3 regions of the Kitasatospora sp. NEAU-CNBT7 genome follow, and region 3 is predicted to be linked to each of the others. Evidence: riboswitches for the same ligand, from Rfam matches in the RefSeq annotation. Region 3 holds a riboswitch; each other region holds the start of a gene.
The links. A riboswitch is a leader RNA that binds a small molecule or an ion and turns the genes downstream of it on or off. The one in region 3 is predicted to bind cyclic di-AMP.

Region 1: linked by a shared signal. The riboswitch ahead of AC2TEW_RS19575 (M23 family metallopeptidase) and the one ahead of AC2TEW_RS08480 (transglycosylase family protein) in region 3 are both predicted to bind cyclic di-AMP.
Region 2: linked by a shared signal. The riboswitch ahead of AC2TEW_RS34340 (C40 family peptidase) and the one ahead of AC2TEW_RS08480 (transglycosylase family protein) in region 3 are both predicted to bind cyclic di-AMP.

The regions. Positions count from the first base shown of each region.
Region 1 covers NZ_JBXQQB010000014.1:48,076-53,429, reverse strand. The annotation lists tRNA gene AC2TEW_RS19590 (tRNA-Pro) at 1-53, opposite strand, end outside; tRNA gene AC2TEW_RS19585 (tRNA-Gly) at 232-305, shown strand; gene AC2TEW_RS19580 (hypothetical protein) at 369-1,022, opposite strand; gene AC2TEW_RS19575 (M23 family metallopeptidase) at 1,309-2,253, opposite strand; cyclic di-AMP (ydaO/yuaA leader) riboswitch at 2,258-2,421, opposite strand; gene AC2TEW_RS19570 (DUF6348 family protein) at 2,914-3,690, shown strand; gene AC2TEW_RS19565 (hypothetical protein) at 3,780-3,974, opposite strand; gene AC2TEW_RS19560 (PP2C family protein-serine/threonine phosphatase) at 4,426-5,354, opposite strand, start outside.
Region 2 covers NZ_JBXQQB010000042.1:26,148-31,501, forward strand. The annotation lists gene AC2TEW_RS34330 (hypothetical protein) at 1-522, opposite strand, end outside; gene AC2TEW_RS34335 (C40 family peptidase) at 543-1,607, opposite strand; gene AC2TEW_RS34340 (C40 family peptidase) at 1,861-2,943, opposite strand; cyclic di-AMP (ydaO/yuaA leader) riboswitch at 2,954-3,138, opposite strand; gene AC2TEW_RS34345 (C40 family peptidase) at 3,507-4,535, opposite strand; gene AC2TEW_RS34350 (NYN domain-containing protein) at 4,834-5,354, opposite strand, start outside.
Region 3 covers NZ_JBXQQB010000005.1:13,503-18,856, forward strand. The annotation lists gene AC2TEW_RS08475 (G8 domain-containing protein) at 1-1,682, opposite strand, end outside; cyclic di-AMP (ydaO/yuaA leader) riboswitch at 1,942-2,111, shown strand; gene AC2TEW_RS08480 (transglycosylase family protein) at 2,119-3,306, shown strand; gene AC2TEW_RS08485 (hypothetical protein) at 3,401-3,601, shown strand; gene AC2TEW_RS08490 (PP2C family protein-serine/threonine phosphatase) at 3,989-5,113, shown strand; gene AC2TEW_RS08495 (LacI family DNA-binding transcriptional regulator) at 5,155-5,354, opposite strand, start outside.

The sequences.
Region 1 (5,354 bases), on a different contig from region 3:
CGACGGCCTTCCGCTCCCAAAGCGGACGCGCTACCAAGCTGCGCCACACCCCGTGGTGCCGAGAGGAAGCGTACACGGCGGCCTCCCCCCGTCCGGCGCATTATCAACCCCCGCCGGAGCGGAAGCGACGTGCACTCCACCGCCCCGACCAGGTACGCTGGGCCCGACCTCGCGGCCGCACCGTCGGCCGGGCGGTCGTGTACAGTCCGACGTGCCGTCAACTGCACGCACGCGGGTGTAGCTCAATGGTAGAGCCCCAGTCTTCCAAACTGGTCACGCGGGTGCGGTTCTCGCCACCCGCCCCAACGTTTCGTCCCCGGGCCGGAAACCAACTCGCCGGCCCGGGGCCGAAGTCGTGTGAGGGCGCGTCAGCTCTCCGGGCCCACCGGGTGCCCGTCATCGTCGAGGTGCGTCCGCCGCCAGATCTCGTTCCAGCTCCACGGGGCGGCCGGCACGATCCGGTGCTCCCGCGCGCACGGGCACGGCGCCGGCGCCCACCCGCACCGGCCGCACAGCTCGACGCGGCCGCATCCGGTCGGCTGCGCCACCGGCGCCCCCTCGTCCCCGCAGGCCGGGCAGCCGGGCAGGTCGGCCCCGTCCAGCAGCGCGTTCCGCCGCCGGACGTAGTCGGGCAGCCGCAGTGGCGGGTGGCGGTTCGGATCGTCGTACCAGGCACGGGGCGAGCCGTCCTCCCTCACCCGGCCCCGCAGCCACCACGGCCGGGGCTCCGGTGAGGCCCGCCGCCCGGCCCGCTTCTGCGCCCGGCGCCGCGCCTCGAACTCCTCGGCCCGGATGCGCCACAGCTCGCGCGCCTCGTGCAGTTCCTCCACCGCCCGCACCAGCGCGGCCGGATCGTCCTCCAGCCGCCGCGGGATCCGGGCACTGAGGGTGAGGTGGTGGTACGTCGCCCGCAGCCCGTAGGGGGCGAACCGGGTGAGGCAGGTGCGCAGCGCGCTGTGCCGCCGGTGAACGGGGAGCCGGGCGTCGTGCACGTGCGTCCGGTGGGTCAGGAAGCTGGTCATGCGGTGCACCCGGGGTCCACCGGACCGGTCGCGGGTGGGGCCGGCCCCCGTACCGGCGCGGGGCCGTCGGGTGGTCGGGGGCCCGGTAGGGGTGGCAGTGGTGTCATCGGGCGATCATGCCGGGCCGGGCGGCCGGACCGCGAGGGGATTCCGGCGGTGGCGCGCTCCCGCGGAGGGCCGGGCCGGGCCAGGCGGTGGCGGACATGCCGCGGGCCCGGCCCCGGACGTGGTGTCCCGGGCCGGGCCTGCGGCAGGTACCGGCTGTGGTCGGTCGCTCCTGGGAGGATCAGACCTTGACGCCGTGGGCGGCGAGGTACGCCACCGGGTCGATGTCCGAGCCGTAGGCCGGGCCGGTGCGCACCTCGAAGTGCAGGTGCGGGCCGGTCACGTTGCCGGTGGCGCCGGAGAGGCCGATCTGCTGGCCGGCGGTGACGGTCTGGCCGACCGAGACGCCGATCGAGGACAGGTGGGCGTACTCCGAGTACTTGCCGTCGGCGTGCTTGATGACGACCTCGTTGCCGTAGGCGCCGCCGTTGCCGGCGGAGACCACGGTGCCGGCCGTGATGGCCTTCACGGAGGTGCCGGTGCCCACGACGAAGTCGACGCCGGTGTGGTAGCCGGACGACCAGTTGGAGCCGGCCTGGTGGTACGGGGTGCCGAGCGGGCCGTTGACCGGGGCGACATAACCCGAGGTCGCCGGGGTGGCGGCGGCCGGGGTCTCGGCGGTCTTCGGGGCGGCGGTCTTCGGCGCGGCCGGCTTGGCGGTCTCGGCCTTGGGCGCCGCGGCCTTCGGGGCGGCGGCCTGCGGGGCCGGGGCGACCGGGGCGCGGTGCTCGGAGCGCGAGGCCTTGGCCGGGGCCTCGGCCTGGTGGCCGCCCACGGTCAGCTTCTGGCCCGGGTAGATGAGGTTCGGGTTGTCGCCGACGACCTGGCGGTTGTCCTGGTACAGCTTCTGCCAGCCGCCGTCGACATGCTGGGCGTCGGCGATCTTGGACAGGGTGTCGCCGTGGACCACCTGGTAGCTGTGGTCGGCGGCCGGAGCGGCCTCGGCGGCGGCGGGCGCGGCCTGGTCGGCGGCCGACGCGGAGACGGTGCCGTGGGCGTCAGCAGCGGTGTGCGCCTGGGCGGCGGTGGCCGGGAGCGCGACGGCAGCGGTGACGACACCGGTGGCGACGGCGATGCGGGTCAGTCGGGACAGACGGGGACGACGGTGCTTGCCCTTGGCGGACATTGAGCGGTTCCTTCTCCGACGCCTGCGAGGTGAGCTGTCGGGTTCGGACGGGAGATCGCCCGGCCGCGAGAAGACGCGGCTTCACCCCAAGCCGTCCCGGAACACCGGAAACGGCACTTACCTTGGGTCCCCCGCTCCTGCCGTGCACGGATGAGGTGCGGTCGGCCCCGGGCAGCGGCAGGACTCGGCGTTCCGCCCGGTGGCCCCACCCGGCGTTTGCCGGGCAGGTCACGAAGCAAAGCCCATGAGGCGTATACGTAGCAAGTGATGGCCCGTAAGAAAATCAAGGCCGGATAAGATCAACCGGGCCGAAGGTCACGCTCCGCTGCGGCCCTGCGGCCCACCGCAGCCGAAGCGCTCACGACGGGCTGATTCGCGGGCGACGCAGCGTTGCCGTCGGGACGTTCTGCGCCCGCCCGGTCACCCGAGGTCACCGCACCTGCGGGTTCCTGGTGACTCCGGTCACCCCCGCACCGGCCCCCGCGGTGGCCGCACCCGGCTCCGGGCGCCCGCGCGGGCCCCTGCCGCCGCGTTCCGGCCCCCACCGGAGGGTCCGGACCCGGCCGGCCCGGCCCTCGGCGCGGTTTCCCGCGCGCGGGCGAGGGCCGATAGCCTCACACGCGTTCGATTCCGCCCCACCATTCGAGCAAGGAGCCGGCCGTGCGCCCGCAGCACCGACTGGACGTCATCCAGCGCAGTGTGATCCGCGAAATGGCGCGTCTCGGACGGCACTTCACCGTCGACGGCGAGGTGCTGCGCGGGCCCGGCACCACCGCGCTGGCGGTCCGCGAGCACCCGGGCGACGGCGGCTCCGGCCATGTCGACCTCGGCTACGTGCTGCAGCTGGGCCGGGCGGACGGGCCGGTGGTCTGGGACTGCGCGGCCGGTCTCGGGCGGACCGAGGAGGAGCAACTCGACAACGCGGTACGGATGTGGGCCACCACCACCGCCAGCGCCGTGGTCGAACTGCTGGACCGGCGGGGCGAGCACGGCGACCATTACCGCTCGCCGGAGCTGCCCGGCTGGCACGCGGTGCAGGGCCCGGCGGCCGTGTTCGGGTTCGGCTCGCGGCAGTTGGCCGACTGGCTGGCGGACCACCAGCCGCTGCCGGCGCTGGCCGAGGCGCTCCGTCCGGAGCTGACCGGGCCGCAGGTGAACGGCGTGAAGCTGTTCCTCGGCGGCCGGGCCGGGGAGGACGTCGCCGAGGTCCGGGTCAACGGGGTCGTCTCCGACCGCGCCTCGGCCGTGCTGCGCTCACTGGACTGGCCGCGTGGCGAACGCCTCTGCTGGGCCCGGCTGTTCGTGCTGCTGGTGGCCGAGGCCCCCGAGCCGCCGGCCGTCGCCGCCCGCCCCGCGTCCGCCGCCGTGACGGCCGCGCCGGGCCGCCGGACGGGGCTGCTCGGCCGCTGGCGGCGCGCCAAGCCGCAGCGCGGGTAGGACCGGTCCGGGCCCGGCGGGGGCCGGGCCGGGGCAGGACGAAGCGCCGGGCGGCCCTGGCCGACCGGCTCGACCGCCGGGGCGGAGGATCAGCCCGCGACGGAGGAGATCGTCGAGGCCAGCTGGGTGAGGAAGTCCTGGATCGGCTTGGCGGCCGTGGACTGGCTCACCATGAACCCGAACAGCGCCGCGATGATCGCGTGGCTGGTCTTCAGCTGCTTGTTGCGGATGAAGATGACGACGATGATGCCGAACAGCACCAGCGCGGAGACGGAGAAGGCCACCCGGACTCACTTCCTCATTTCATGGCGGGGATTCGGGACGGGACCGGACGGCCCCTGGCGGACAGGCCGTCCCGCCGCGACCGGAGTGCCGCGGAGCAGCCGGAGCCCCCCGATGACAGCTGCGTGGCGCACGATCCGCCCCCCATCCCCCGAGTCTCGACCAGCCCACCCGGACTCAGTGTGGTCGCTCGTGCGGACTCCGTAAAGGACTTGCCGGAAGCCGGGGACGAAGATCCCGGGATGTGGGACGAATTTCCGCCGTCCGAGACGATAGCGGAGCCCTTCTGACGGGCCGTCGGCAGGGCCCGGGCAACCGGCCCGGGACGGCGGAATCCGGCGGTCGGCCTGCGAGGAGATCCACTGCGCCCGCCCGGTGCCGGAATGGCCGAAGATCACCACTGCGTGTTGACACCACCGGCCGCCGCGCTCGCCGGCGCCGGACGGCCCCGGTTCAGCGCCGCCAGAGCAGCAGCACGGCCCGGTCGTCGTTGACGTCCTTGGCGACCGTCTCGATCAGCCGGCCGGCCGCGCCGCGGCTGCCGACGCCGAACTGGCCGCCGGCCACCAGCCGGTCGGCCTCCCCCATCAGCCGGTCCATGCCCTCGGTGAGGTCCCGGCCGGGCACCTCGACCATGCCGTCGGTGCACAGCAGCAGCACGTCGCCGTGGCCGAGCCGCCCCCGCACGCCGTCGAACTTGGCGCCGTCGTAGACCCCGAGCAGCGGGCCCTCGGCCTCCTGCACCTCCCAGCGGCCGGCCCCGGCCAGCCGCTGCATCCCGGGCAGGTGCCCGGCCGAGAGCAGCTCGTACTCACCGGTGTCCAGGTCGAGCACCAGGTGGACGGCGGTGGCGAAGCCCTCGTCCCAGTCCTGCCGGAGCAGGTAGCCGTTGGCCGCGGGCAGGAACTCGTGGGCCGGCAGCGAGCCGAGCAGCCCGCCGAACGCGCCGGACAGCAGCAGCGCCCGGGAACCGGCGTCCATGCCCTTGCCGGAGACGTCCGCCAGCACCGCCTCCAGCACCCGGCGGCCCGGACCGGTGCGGGCGGCGACCACGAAGTCCCCGGAGAAGGACTGGCCGCCGGCCGGGCGCAGCGCCATGTCGGCCTGCCAGCCGTCGGGCAGGGCCGGGAGGCGGCCCTGGACCCGGATCCGTTCGCGCAGGTCGAAGAGCATCGAGCCGCCGCCGCGCCACGGCACACCGACCCGGCTGCGGAACTGGGCGACCAGCAGGCCGGCCACCCCGACCGCGCCGACCACCAGCGCGGCGCCGGGGGTCACCCCGTAGACGTACTGCTCGGGGTGGCTGCTGCCGACCCGCTCACCGGTGTGGATCAGGGACTCGGTGGACAGGCCGAGCGCGGCGGCGCCGTAGAGCAGGACCA
Region 2 (5,354 bases), on a different contig from region 3:
CGCGCGGACCGTACCGAGGTCCCACAGCGCGGGGGCGCCGGCCGGCTCGTCCTCCGCCAGCCGCCAGCCGTCGGCGAGCCGGACCAGGGCCAGCCGCCGGGTCAGCGTCGCCGGATGGTCGTCCAGCCCGGCCAGCCGGTGGTCGAGCTCGGCGGTGACGGTGATCCGGTCCGCCTCCGGCGGCGGCTCGGTGAAGCCGGTCAGCCGGTAGGCCAGCGCGGCGAACGGCACCTGCGCCAGCCGGTCCAGCGCGGCCTGCTGGGCCGGCTGCGCGGCGGGCGCGGTGCCGGCCGCGAGCGCGGCCCGGTCCAGCCCGAGCAGTGCCTGCGCCCGGCGCGCGAGCAGGTCCTCGACCACCGGGCGCAGCGGTGCGGCGCCCGGCGCGACGGCCGCCGCGGGCCGGGCGGCCGGCCGCAGCAGCGGCAGCGAGAGCTGGGCCAGGCCGCCGGCCGCGAGCAGCAGCGCGGTGCGCCGGGACAGCACGGGCCGCCCGTCCCCGGACCCCGGGGGCAGGTTGGTCACCAGCTGTTCCGGCTCGCCGCTCAGACCCGTACCACCCCGGAGACGGGCATCGCGTTGACGCTCTCGTAGCGGACCCGGGCGCCCGGGTACGGCGCGTGCACGACCACGCCGCCGCCGGCGTACATGCCGACGTGGTGCATGTCGTTGTAGAAGATCACGAGGTCTCCGGGCCGTGCTTCGCCGAGGCTGATCCGCTGCCCCGCGAAGGCCTGCGCCTGCGAGGTGCGGGGCAGGGTCACTCCGGCCTGCCGCCAGCTCCAGTACATCAGACCGGAGCAGTCGAACGTACGGGGACCGGTCGACCCGTACACGTACGGCGATCCGATCTTGCTCACGGCGGCGGCCAGCGCGGCGGCGGCCCGGCCGGAGGAGGGCGGCTGGTCGCCGAGGTCGATCCGGTCGGTCCCGCGGGTGGCGCGCTGTTCGGCGGCGCGGGCGTCGTCGGCGACCATCCTGGCCCGCTCGGCGGAGCCGAGGCCGTTCAGCAGCCGCTGGGCCTTGGCGAGCCGGCCGCGGACCTCCGACCTGCTCTGGGCCAGCGCGCGCCGGACCTCCTCCAGTTCGGCGAGCTTGGCGCCGACCTCGGAGCGGCGCTGGTCGAGCCGGCGCTGGCGGTCGAGCACCAGGCGCAGGGTGTCGTTCTGCCGCTGGGCGGCCTGGTCCAGCGCCCTGGCCCCGGCCAGGTACGCGTCGGGGTCGGAGTCGAGCATCAGCCGGACGCCGGGGTCCATCCCGCCGGCCCGGTACTCGGCACCCGCCAGGGCGGCGAGGTCCTGCCGGAGCCGGTTGAGGTCCTCCTGGCCGGTGGCGACCTGGCTCTGCAGGACCGAGGTCTCGTTCTGCAGCCGCTGCTGGTACTCCTGGGCGGCCTCGAACTTCTGGCTGGCCTGCTCGGCCTCGTCGTAGAGCCGGTCGACCTGGGCCTTGACGTCCTGTTTGGCGACCGGCTCGGCGGGCGGCCCGGGCAGCGCCCGGGCGCTGCCGGCGACCGTCACGCCGAGGGCGGTGGTGGTCGCGGCCGTGACGGCCAGCGCGCGGGCGAGCCGCCGGACGCCCGGCAGGTGGGGACGGCGGTGCACGGTCATGCGGCGGCGACTCCCGTTCCTCGGGCCGGGCCACCGCCGCCGCCCCGGGCGGGGGCGGCCGTCCTCGCGGAGGTCCGGGGGCAGACGTTAGCGAGTCACGGCGATCTAGTCCAAACCCCTCCAGTAGCGAATATTTGACCACTAATCGGACACCTGGCCCAAGGCCGCGAAGCCTCGCAGGCCCGGGGCACAACGCCGCCGGCCCGGCGCTCACGGGGAGCGCCGGGCCGGCGGACGAAGGGTGCGGACCGCGTCAGGGGCGGACGATCGCGTTGATCGGGCTCATGGTCGCCGTCTCGTAGCGCACCACGGCACCGGTGTGCGGGGCGTGGATGACCTGGCCGTTGCCCACGTACAGCGCGACGTGGCTGGCGCTGCTGTTGTAGATGATCAGGTCGCCCGGCTGGGCGTTGGCGATGTTGGTGCCGACGTTGGTCCCGGCGCTGCGCTGCTCCTGCGAGGTCCGCGGCAGCGACACACCGGCCTGCGCGTAGGCCCACTTCATCAGGCCCGAGCAGTCGAAGCTGTCGGGGCCGGCCGCGCCGTAGGAGTACGGCGTGCCGAGCTTGGACTGGGCGGCCGCGATGGCGGCGGCGGCGTGCGAGCCGGCCGGCACGTTGACGGCCACGTCGGTGCGGGCCGCGTCGCGGGAGGCCCGCTCGGTGCTCTGACCGCCGGTCGCCTTGGCCTTCGCGTCGGCGGCGGCCTTGGCCTCGGCCGCGGCGAGCTCGTCGCGCTCCTTCTGGGTGAGCGAGTCGAGCAGGTTGCGGGCCTGGGCCAGCTTGCCCTGGATCTCCTCCTTGTCGGCCTTCAGCCGCTGGGTGGTGGAGTCCAGCTCGGCGAGCTTCTGCTCGGCCTCGGCCTTCTGCTGGTCGAGCTTGGCCTGCTCGCCCTTGAAGGACTTCAGCACGTCGGCCTGGGAGCTGCCGACCTGGTTCATCGCCCCGGCCTGGCCGAGGAAGGAGTCCGGGCTGGCCGACAGCATCAGCTGCACGGTCTGCGGGATCCCGCCGGTGCGGTACTGCTCGGCGGCGATCTCACCCAGGCTGCCCTGAATGGTGCTCACCTCGGCCTGCTGCCGCGCGACCTGGTCCTGGAGCTGGGAGACCTGCTTCTGCAGCCCCTGCTCCTTCTCGACCGCGGCGTTGTACTCCTCGGTCTTGACCTCGGCCTGCTCGTTGAGCGTGTCGACCTGCTGCTTGACCTGGTCCTTGCTGGGGGCCGGGTCGGCGTGCGCGCCGGCCTGCGAGGACAGGGCCACCGCGGTGGCGGCGGCAGCCGTCAGGATCGAGACACGGGCCCGGCCGGCAGGCTTGGGACGACGATGGGACGCCACGAAGGCGGACTCCTTCTCCCTCACACCGCCTACCGGGTGAGCTGACGGGTTCGGGCCGGAAGAGACGCCCTACGACGCCTCACCGGCCACCCGTCCGGCACGCGGACCTCCGCGCGCCGCCGTGGCGGCCGACCTGGCGCCGATTCACCCCGAGGAACGTGGTTCCCCGGCTCCGATCGACAGCGACCCCCGTCAGGGGCTTCCCCGTGGGCAGTCGAACTGCCCAGCTGCGTCTCGGACTCGGCGGCGACCACCGTTGCCACCCGGGTTGGATGGACGACTGGGCGGCGGTCCGTGGGATGACCCTAGTAACCCATCCGTGATCCGTTCAAATCGTTGTCAGAAAAAAGTCGTAATTCTGGCTAAGTTCGATTGTGATTACGACCGACAGTGACGGGACATCTACGCTCGGCCGATAAGTATTACGAATATGGCCGGATAATGGGACACCCGGACGTGTCGGAGATCACAGCGCGATCTCGACCCGTCCGGGCGTCCATGGAGAGCTGCAGCGGCGTCAGTTCATCCCGAGTGACACCGAATGTCCGATATGGGACAGGGTGTCAGACCCGGCGGATCGTCTTGATCGGCATCGCGTCGGCCTTCATCACCTTCACCACGTCACCGGTGTGCGGGGCGTGCACCACCAGGCCGTTGCCGATGTACATCCCGACGTGGTGCGCGTCGCTGTGGTAGATGACCAGGTCGCCGGGCTGGGCGTTGGCGATGTTGGTGCCGACGTTGACGCCGACCGTGGCCTGGCTCTGCGAGGTGCGCGGCAGCGAGACGCCGGCCTTGGCGTAGGCCCAGACCATCAGGCCGGAGCAGTCGAAGCTGCTCGGGCCGGTGGCGCCCCAGACGTACGGCGAACCCTGCTTGCTCATCGCGGCGGCGACCGCGGCCGCGGCGTAACCGCTCGCCGGGGGAAGGTTGCTGAGGTCGAACCGGGAGTCGCTGCGGGAGGCCTTGTCACCGAGCACGGCGGCCCGGTCGGCGGCGCTCAGCTGGCTGAGCAGCTTCTGCGCGTCCTGGAGCTTCGACTGCACCTCGGCCTTGGCGTCGTTCAGCGCCTGGGTGGAGCGGTCCAGCTCGGCGAGGACGGTCGCGGCCTCCTGCTTCTGCTGGTCCAGCCGGCGCTGCTGGTCCTTCAGCGACTTCAGGGTGTCCGCCTGGGTGCTGGCGGCCTGCTCGAAGCTGGAGGCCTGGGCGAGGTAGCCGTCCGGGTCCGCGGAGAGCATCAGCTGCATCGACGGGTCGACACCGCCGGAGCGGTACTCCTGCCCGGCCACCGCGGCCAGCCCGGAGGCCAGCTCGGTCATCTGGCCCTGGCCGCGGGCGACCTGGTCCTGGAGCTGGTCGGCCTGCTTGCGCAGCTGGTCGGCCCGCTCCTTGGCGCCGTTGTAGCGCTCGGCGGCCTGCTCCTGCTCGTCGAGCAGCTTGTCGACCTGCGCCTTGACCTCGTCCTTGTTCGGCTTGGCGGGCGCCGCGTGGGCGCTGACCTGGGCGGACAGGGCGACCGCGGTCGCTGCGGCAGCGGTCAGCACGGTCACCCGCGCACGGCTCGGCTGCTTAGGACGGCGGTGGGAGGCCAAGGGGGTAGCTCCTTCTTCCTGCTGGACTCACCCGAACGAGCGAAAGTCCGGAATATAGGTTTGACGCCAGACCCTAGTGAAGATCAAGCTCCGGCGCCACTCCCCTATCGGAACGAACTTCCTACCCGCCAGGGCCGTTCACGCCGCCGACACATCCTGGCCACGCACGGGTGACGGCCGCTCAGCCCGATTGACGCCCGGCAGCCCCCGGACACCCGACCGGCGGGCCCCCGGGCACCCGCCCGGCGAGATCCCGGGCACCCGACCGGCGTCCCCGCCCGCCCGCCGGGAGGGGACGCTACGCCCGGGCCAGCCGGTTCAGCAGCAGCACCGAGGCCACCGGGCGTGCGCCGGCCTTGCGCACGCCCTCCGCGACCTCCTTGTCGGTGGACACCACCACCACCGGACGCCCCTGCGGCTCCGCCCGGACCAGACGGCGGATCAGCTCGTCCGCGGTCTCCCCGGTCCGACTGAACCGCACCCGCACCCCCCGCGGCGGCGCCATCATCACCGGCACGTCCAGGTCCTGCCCGTCGAACACGCAGGTCACCTCGGCCTGGGTGCGCTGCGCCAGCATCGCCAGCCCGCCGAGCAGCCGCATCCGCTGCTGCTCCAGCGGCAGCGCCGGGTAGCCGGACTTGGTCACGTTGTAGCCGTCCACCACCAGGTGGACCTGCGGGATCGCCAGCAGCTGGTCCAGCAGCGCCGGGTCGTCCTCGGCCAGCCCGCGCCTGGCCACGTCGTTCGGCGAGGCGGAGACCGGGGCCACCGCGTCCACCAGGTCCGCCGGGCGCAGCTGCGCGACCGGCAGCGCCAGCT
Region 3 (5,354 bases):
CTCGAGGTGTAGTCGAAGTCGTTCAGGTAGGCGCCGTGCTCGATGCCCCAGCCGCCGTTGTGGTACGCGACGAACTGACCGACCGTGTGGTGGTGCTGGGCGTTGAGCCAGACGAAGATGCCGTTCTCCAGGTTGTTGTGCGCCAGGCAGCGTTCGAAGGTCCACACCCCCTCGCTGGTCTCCGGCCACTCGTAGCCGGAGGCGCCGGTGGCGCCCTGCACGCCGACCGCCACGCAGCCGGTCGCCTTGCTGCCGCTGCCCGCGCCGAGGCTGAAACCGGTCAGCCGGTAGCCGCGCGGGTTGGGCTCGAAGACCGTCCGGGAGGCGACGCAGGAGTCGTAGACGATGTCGTCGGAGGGGCCCTGCGGGGTGCGGGTGTCCTGCGGGCCGTCCCACCAGTAGGCGTCCTCCCAGGTGTTGTGGCTGATGCAGCTGCGGAAGGTGACGCCGTGGCTCATGTGCGGGACGAAGGCGTGGTTGCCCGCGTCGCGGACCACCACGCCCTGCACCACGGTCCCCCGGGACGCGTCGGCGAGCATGTGGAAGTGCAGCCCGTACCGGCCGAGCACCGGGTCGGTGACGGGCTTTCCGTTCCACTGCTCCTTGCCGTTGGTGCGCGGGCCGAGCCAGCGCAGCGCGGCGTGCCGGACGTCCGCGCGGCGGGAACTGGTGAGGTGGATGTGGGCCCGGCCCTGTTCGGTGCCCTCGACCCGGACGTTGCGGGTCAGGTTGAGGACCTCGGCGCCGACGGTGACGCCCGCGCCGACCGCGACCCGGGGGTGGGCGTACTTCAACGGACCGTCAAGGACGACCGTCGCGCCCTTGACCTGACGGACCGTGCGCAGGTCGTACTGGGCGGAGAAGTCGTCACCGCTGTCGGGGGCGGCGGTCGGGGTGACGGCCAGTTCGTCGCCCACCTGCCAGCCGGCGGGGGCGGCCGCGAGGGTGATGCTGGTGTCGCCGGCCTTGAGCGCACCGGCGGCCCGGACCCAGGCGGTCCGGGCGGCGCCGTCCAGCCGCAGGTAGCCGGCGCCGGTCACCCACAGGCCGGTGTCGGTGTCGACGACGGTCATGCCGCCGCCCTGGAAACGGCGCTCGTCGACCCCGGGGAACCTGACCGTGTGCACCACCGCGTCGGCGGGGGACGCACTCAGGGTGCCGCGGACCTCGATGTTGCCCGCCGAGCTGAGCGTGAGGTTCTTGTCCTTGGCGAAGACCAGCGAGCCGGCCGGCTCGATCACCAGGGACCCGACGGTGGCGTCGGTGTCCAGCAGCACCTGGTCGGTGATCCGCACCGCGCTCTTCGGGCCGGGGACGCTGCCGCCCCAGCCGGCCGGGTCGGACCAGCGGCGGCCGCCCTCGGCGACGGTCGGCGGCGGCTGTTCGGAGGGCGGCGGCGCCGAGGCCGCGGGCGACGGGGTGCCGTGCTGGTGTCCGCTCGCGGTAGGCGGGGCGGCGGTCCGGCCGGGGCCGGGGCGGCGGGCCCCGACCGGACTCTGCCGGACCGCCTCCTCGCCCGCGACCGCGGCGACGATGCCGACGGCCCCCCAGATCAGCAGCGCACGGCGGCTGCTCCCGGCGGGCCGCTTGGGCGCGCCGCGGTGCGAATGGGGCCGGCGGGCGGGGGCCGGCTGCTCCCCGCCCTCGCCCGGCGGCTGCGGCGGTCTCTGCTCTGGCTCCACGGTCGGTCGTCCCTCCCGGGCCGCAGGTCCGGCCCTGTCGACTGCAGCATAGGCAAGTCCCCATCCGTTAAAGGCTTTTGCGCGAAAGCGAGCGATTATGAACGGTCCGGGCGAGGTTTATCGATCATGAAGGCCATGCGCGGGCGATGTGACGACGCTCACACATATTTGCGGTTTCAACTTATCTCTGCCTAATGTCCTCCCACGTTCGTGGTCACACGGACCCAGCCACCCGGAACGCCGAGTCCTGCCGCCGGGTGCGCTGGCAGTGCCGAAAACGCACCGCGGCAGGAGCGGGGGAACCAGGTAGGTCGCCCGGAAGCGGTACGCCAGTACCAGGACCGGGCTTGGGGTGAAGCCGTGCTCAGCGCGGCCGGGCAACTCCAGCCCGAATCCGACAGCTCACCTCGTAGGCGTGGGAGAGGAACGCGTCTTCATGCTGCCCATCAGCGCCTCCAAGCGTGCCCGTCGCATCATCGCCACCACCGGTGTGGTCGGCATCGGTCTCACCATCCCCTGCCTGACCGCCGGTTCGGCCTCCGCCGCCTCCGTCGCCACCTGGGACAAGGTCGCCCAGTGCGAGTCCTCCGGCAACTGGAGCATCAACACCGGCAACGGCTTCTACGGCGGTCTGCAGTTCACCTCCAGCACCTGGGCCGCCTTCGGCGGTACCTCGTACGCCGCCCGCGCCGACCTGGCCACCAAGGACCAGCAGATCGCCGTCGCCGAGAAGGTGCTCGCCTCCCAGGGCCCCGGCGCCTGGCCGGTCTGCTCGGTCCAGGCCGGTCTGACCAAGGGCGGCGAGGCCCCGCAGATCAACACCGGTGCCGCCGCGAGCGCCCCGGCCGCCACCGCCGCCAAGCCGGCCGCCCCGGCCGCCGCCCCGAAGCCCGCCGCCGCGCCGAAGCCGGCCGCGCAGCAGGCCGCCCCCCAGCAGGACACCCACCAGTGGGCGGGCAAGCAGTGGGACGGCAAGCAGTGGAACGGCCACCAGGGCGCCCACGACTACACCGTCCGGGCCGGTGACTGGCTGTCCCAGATCGCCGAGAAGAACCACGTCCAGGGCGGCTGGGAGAAGCTCTACGAGCTGAACAAGTCGGTCCTCACCGAGGGCGCCGACGTCATCTACCCGGGCCAGCACCTGAGCCTGGGCGACGACACCGCCACCGCCGCGCCGGCCGCCCCGGCCGCCGCGCCGAAGCCGGCCACCGCCGCCCCGGCCGCGGCCACCGCCGCCAAGCCCGCCGCCGCCACCCAGGCGACCGGCTCCAAGGCCGCCGCGATCAACTTCGCGCTGTCCAAGGTCGGCCAGGCCTACGTCTACGGCGGCAGCAGCGACGGCGGCTGGGACTGCTCCGGCCTGACCCAGGCCGCGTACCGTCAGGCCGGCGTCTCGCTGCCGCGCGTCGCCGCCGACCAGGCGGACACCACCACCCGGGTCTCGCTCGACTCCCTCCAGCCGGGCGACCTGCTGTTCTGGTCCAACAACGGCAGCAACTCGGGCGTCTACCACGTCGCCCTGTACGTGGGTGACGGCAAGTACGTCGAGGCCGCCAACCCGCGTGCGGGTGTCCGGGTCGAGACCATCGCCGACTACGCGCCGGACTTCGCCGGCCGGATCTGATCGGGGATCCACCGGGCCGCAGCCCTCGGAGACCTTCCAGGTTCCGGGGGCGGCGGCCTAGGCTACGGCGAGTCGACTCCGAGGAGCGCCCGCCATGGCCAAGGTCACCATCACCCTCGACGCCGATCTCGCGATCGAGGTGATGCTCCAGTCCGGCACGAGGAATCCGCAGGACGCGGTCGAGCTGATCGTCCGTGACTACCTCGACCGCACCCGGCGCACCGAGGCGCGGACCGGCGACGCGGCCGACCAGCAGCGCCTGAACCACCGCAGGCCGGTCGTCGAGGAGGGCTGAGGAGCCGGACCCGACGCCCTCACCCCCGAAGACGTGCGTGACGGCCCGGAGACCTCCCGTCCCCGGGCCGTTCGCCGTACCCGGACCGGGCCGGTCCCCGGGCCTGTCCGACCGTCCGCGGCGGATCGGCGTGCGGCCCCGCCGGCTCCACCGGCCCCGGGGCGGAGAGGGTGCCCCCCATGCGCGGCGGCCCGGCCGGTCACGCCGGACAGCAGCCCTCGTACCGGGTGGAATCGGGCGATCCACCGAGGCTCCGGACGGGCTCCCGGCGCCGGACCCCGGCGGGAACGGCCCGACGGCCCCTGGCGTGCCGCCACCGGGTGGGCCGGGCGCCCGGCGGCTAGAGTCGGGGCAGATGGCCCACCGGACGGGGGATCGTGATCGCCCATGGCGTCGACTTCCACGCAGTGGCCCCGCTACGTGCGGGCGGCCCCGTGGGCGCTGGTGGTCGCGGGCCTGGTCTGGGACTCGCTCTCCCCCGCCGACTACTGGGGCGACCCGATGGTGGCGGCCGCCTCGGTGCTCGCCGGGGCGCTGCTGTCACTGCGCGACACCGTCGCGGTCGGCGCCGCCGTCCTGGTCGGGATCCTGGTGCTGACCGTGCTGGACGGTTCGGTCGGCACCACCGCCGGCTACCTGGAGCTGGCCAACACCGCGTTCGCCGCCCTGATCGGGATCTGGGTCAACCGGGTGGTGGCCCGGCACGGCCGCCGTCTGCAGGCGGTCCGCTCGGTGGCGGAGACCGCCCAGCGCGCGGTGCTGCCCGCACCGCCGGCCAGGGTCGGCCGGCTGGAGGTGGCCGCCCGCTACCGCGCCGCCCACACCGACGCACTGATCGGCGGTGACGCGTACGCGCTGCAGCGGACCCCGTTCGGGGTGCGGGCGCTGATCGCGGACGTCCGGGGCAAGGGGCTGCCTGCGGTGGCCGCCGTCTCGGTGCTGCTGGGCGCGTTCCGGGAGCACGCCGACGGCCTGCCCGATCTCGGCGCGGTCGCCGACGGCCTGGAGCACTCGCTGACCCGGGAGGCCGCCGAGGCGACCGAGGAACTGCGGATGGAGGGCTTCATCACCGCGCTGCTGGTGGAGTTCACGCCCGGGCCGGGCGGGCTGCGGCTGCTGAACTGCGGGCACCCCGGGCCGTACCTGCTGTCCGCCGACGGCTCCCGGGTGCGGCGGCTCGACGCCCGCGAGCCGGGGCTGCCGCTGGGGATGGGCGGACTCGGGGCCGGGCGCCCGGCGGTCGAGGAGTGGCCGTTCGCTGCCGGGGACACCCTGCTGCTGGTGACCGACGGGGTGACCGAGGCGCGGGACGCCGCCGGACGGTTCTACGACCCGGCTCGGCGGCTGGCGGGCCGGGGCCCGTTCGACGGTCCCGGCCGGGTGATCGACACGCTGATCCGGGACGTCGACCGGTGGACCGGCGGGCCGCGCGACGACGACATGGCCGTCCTGGCGCTGACCGAGAGCACCGCGGGGAGCCCGGCCTCCGGGCCCAACTCCCCGCCGCACTAGACCTCGTACCGGCCTCCCGGACCGCCCCGGACCGGCAGGCGCTACCGGCCGCCCCCGGCCGCGCCGGTGGAGCCGCGCATCACCAGCTCGGGCTGGAACATGAACTCGACCCGCTGGGTGGCGTTGCCCCCGACCTCCTCCAGCAGGGCGTCGACGGCGGCGGTGGCCATCGCCTCGACCGGCTGGCGGATGGTGGTCAGCGGCGGCTCGGTGAACGCGATCAGCGGCGAGTCGTCGAAGC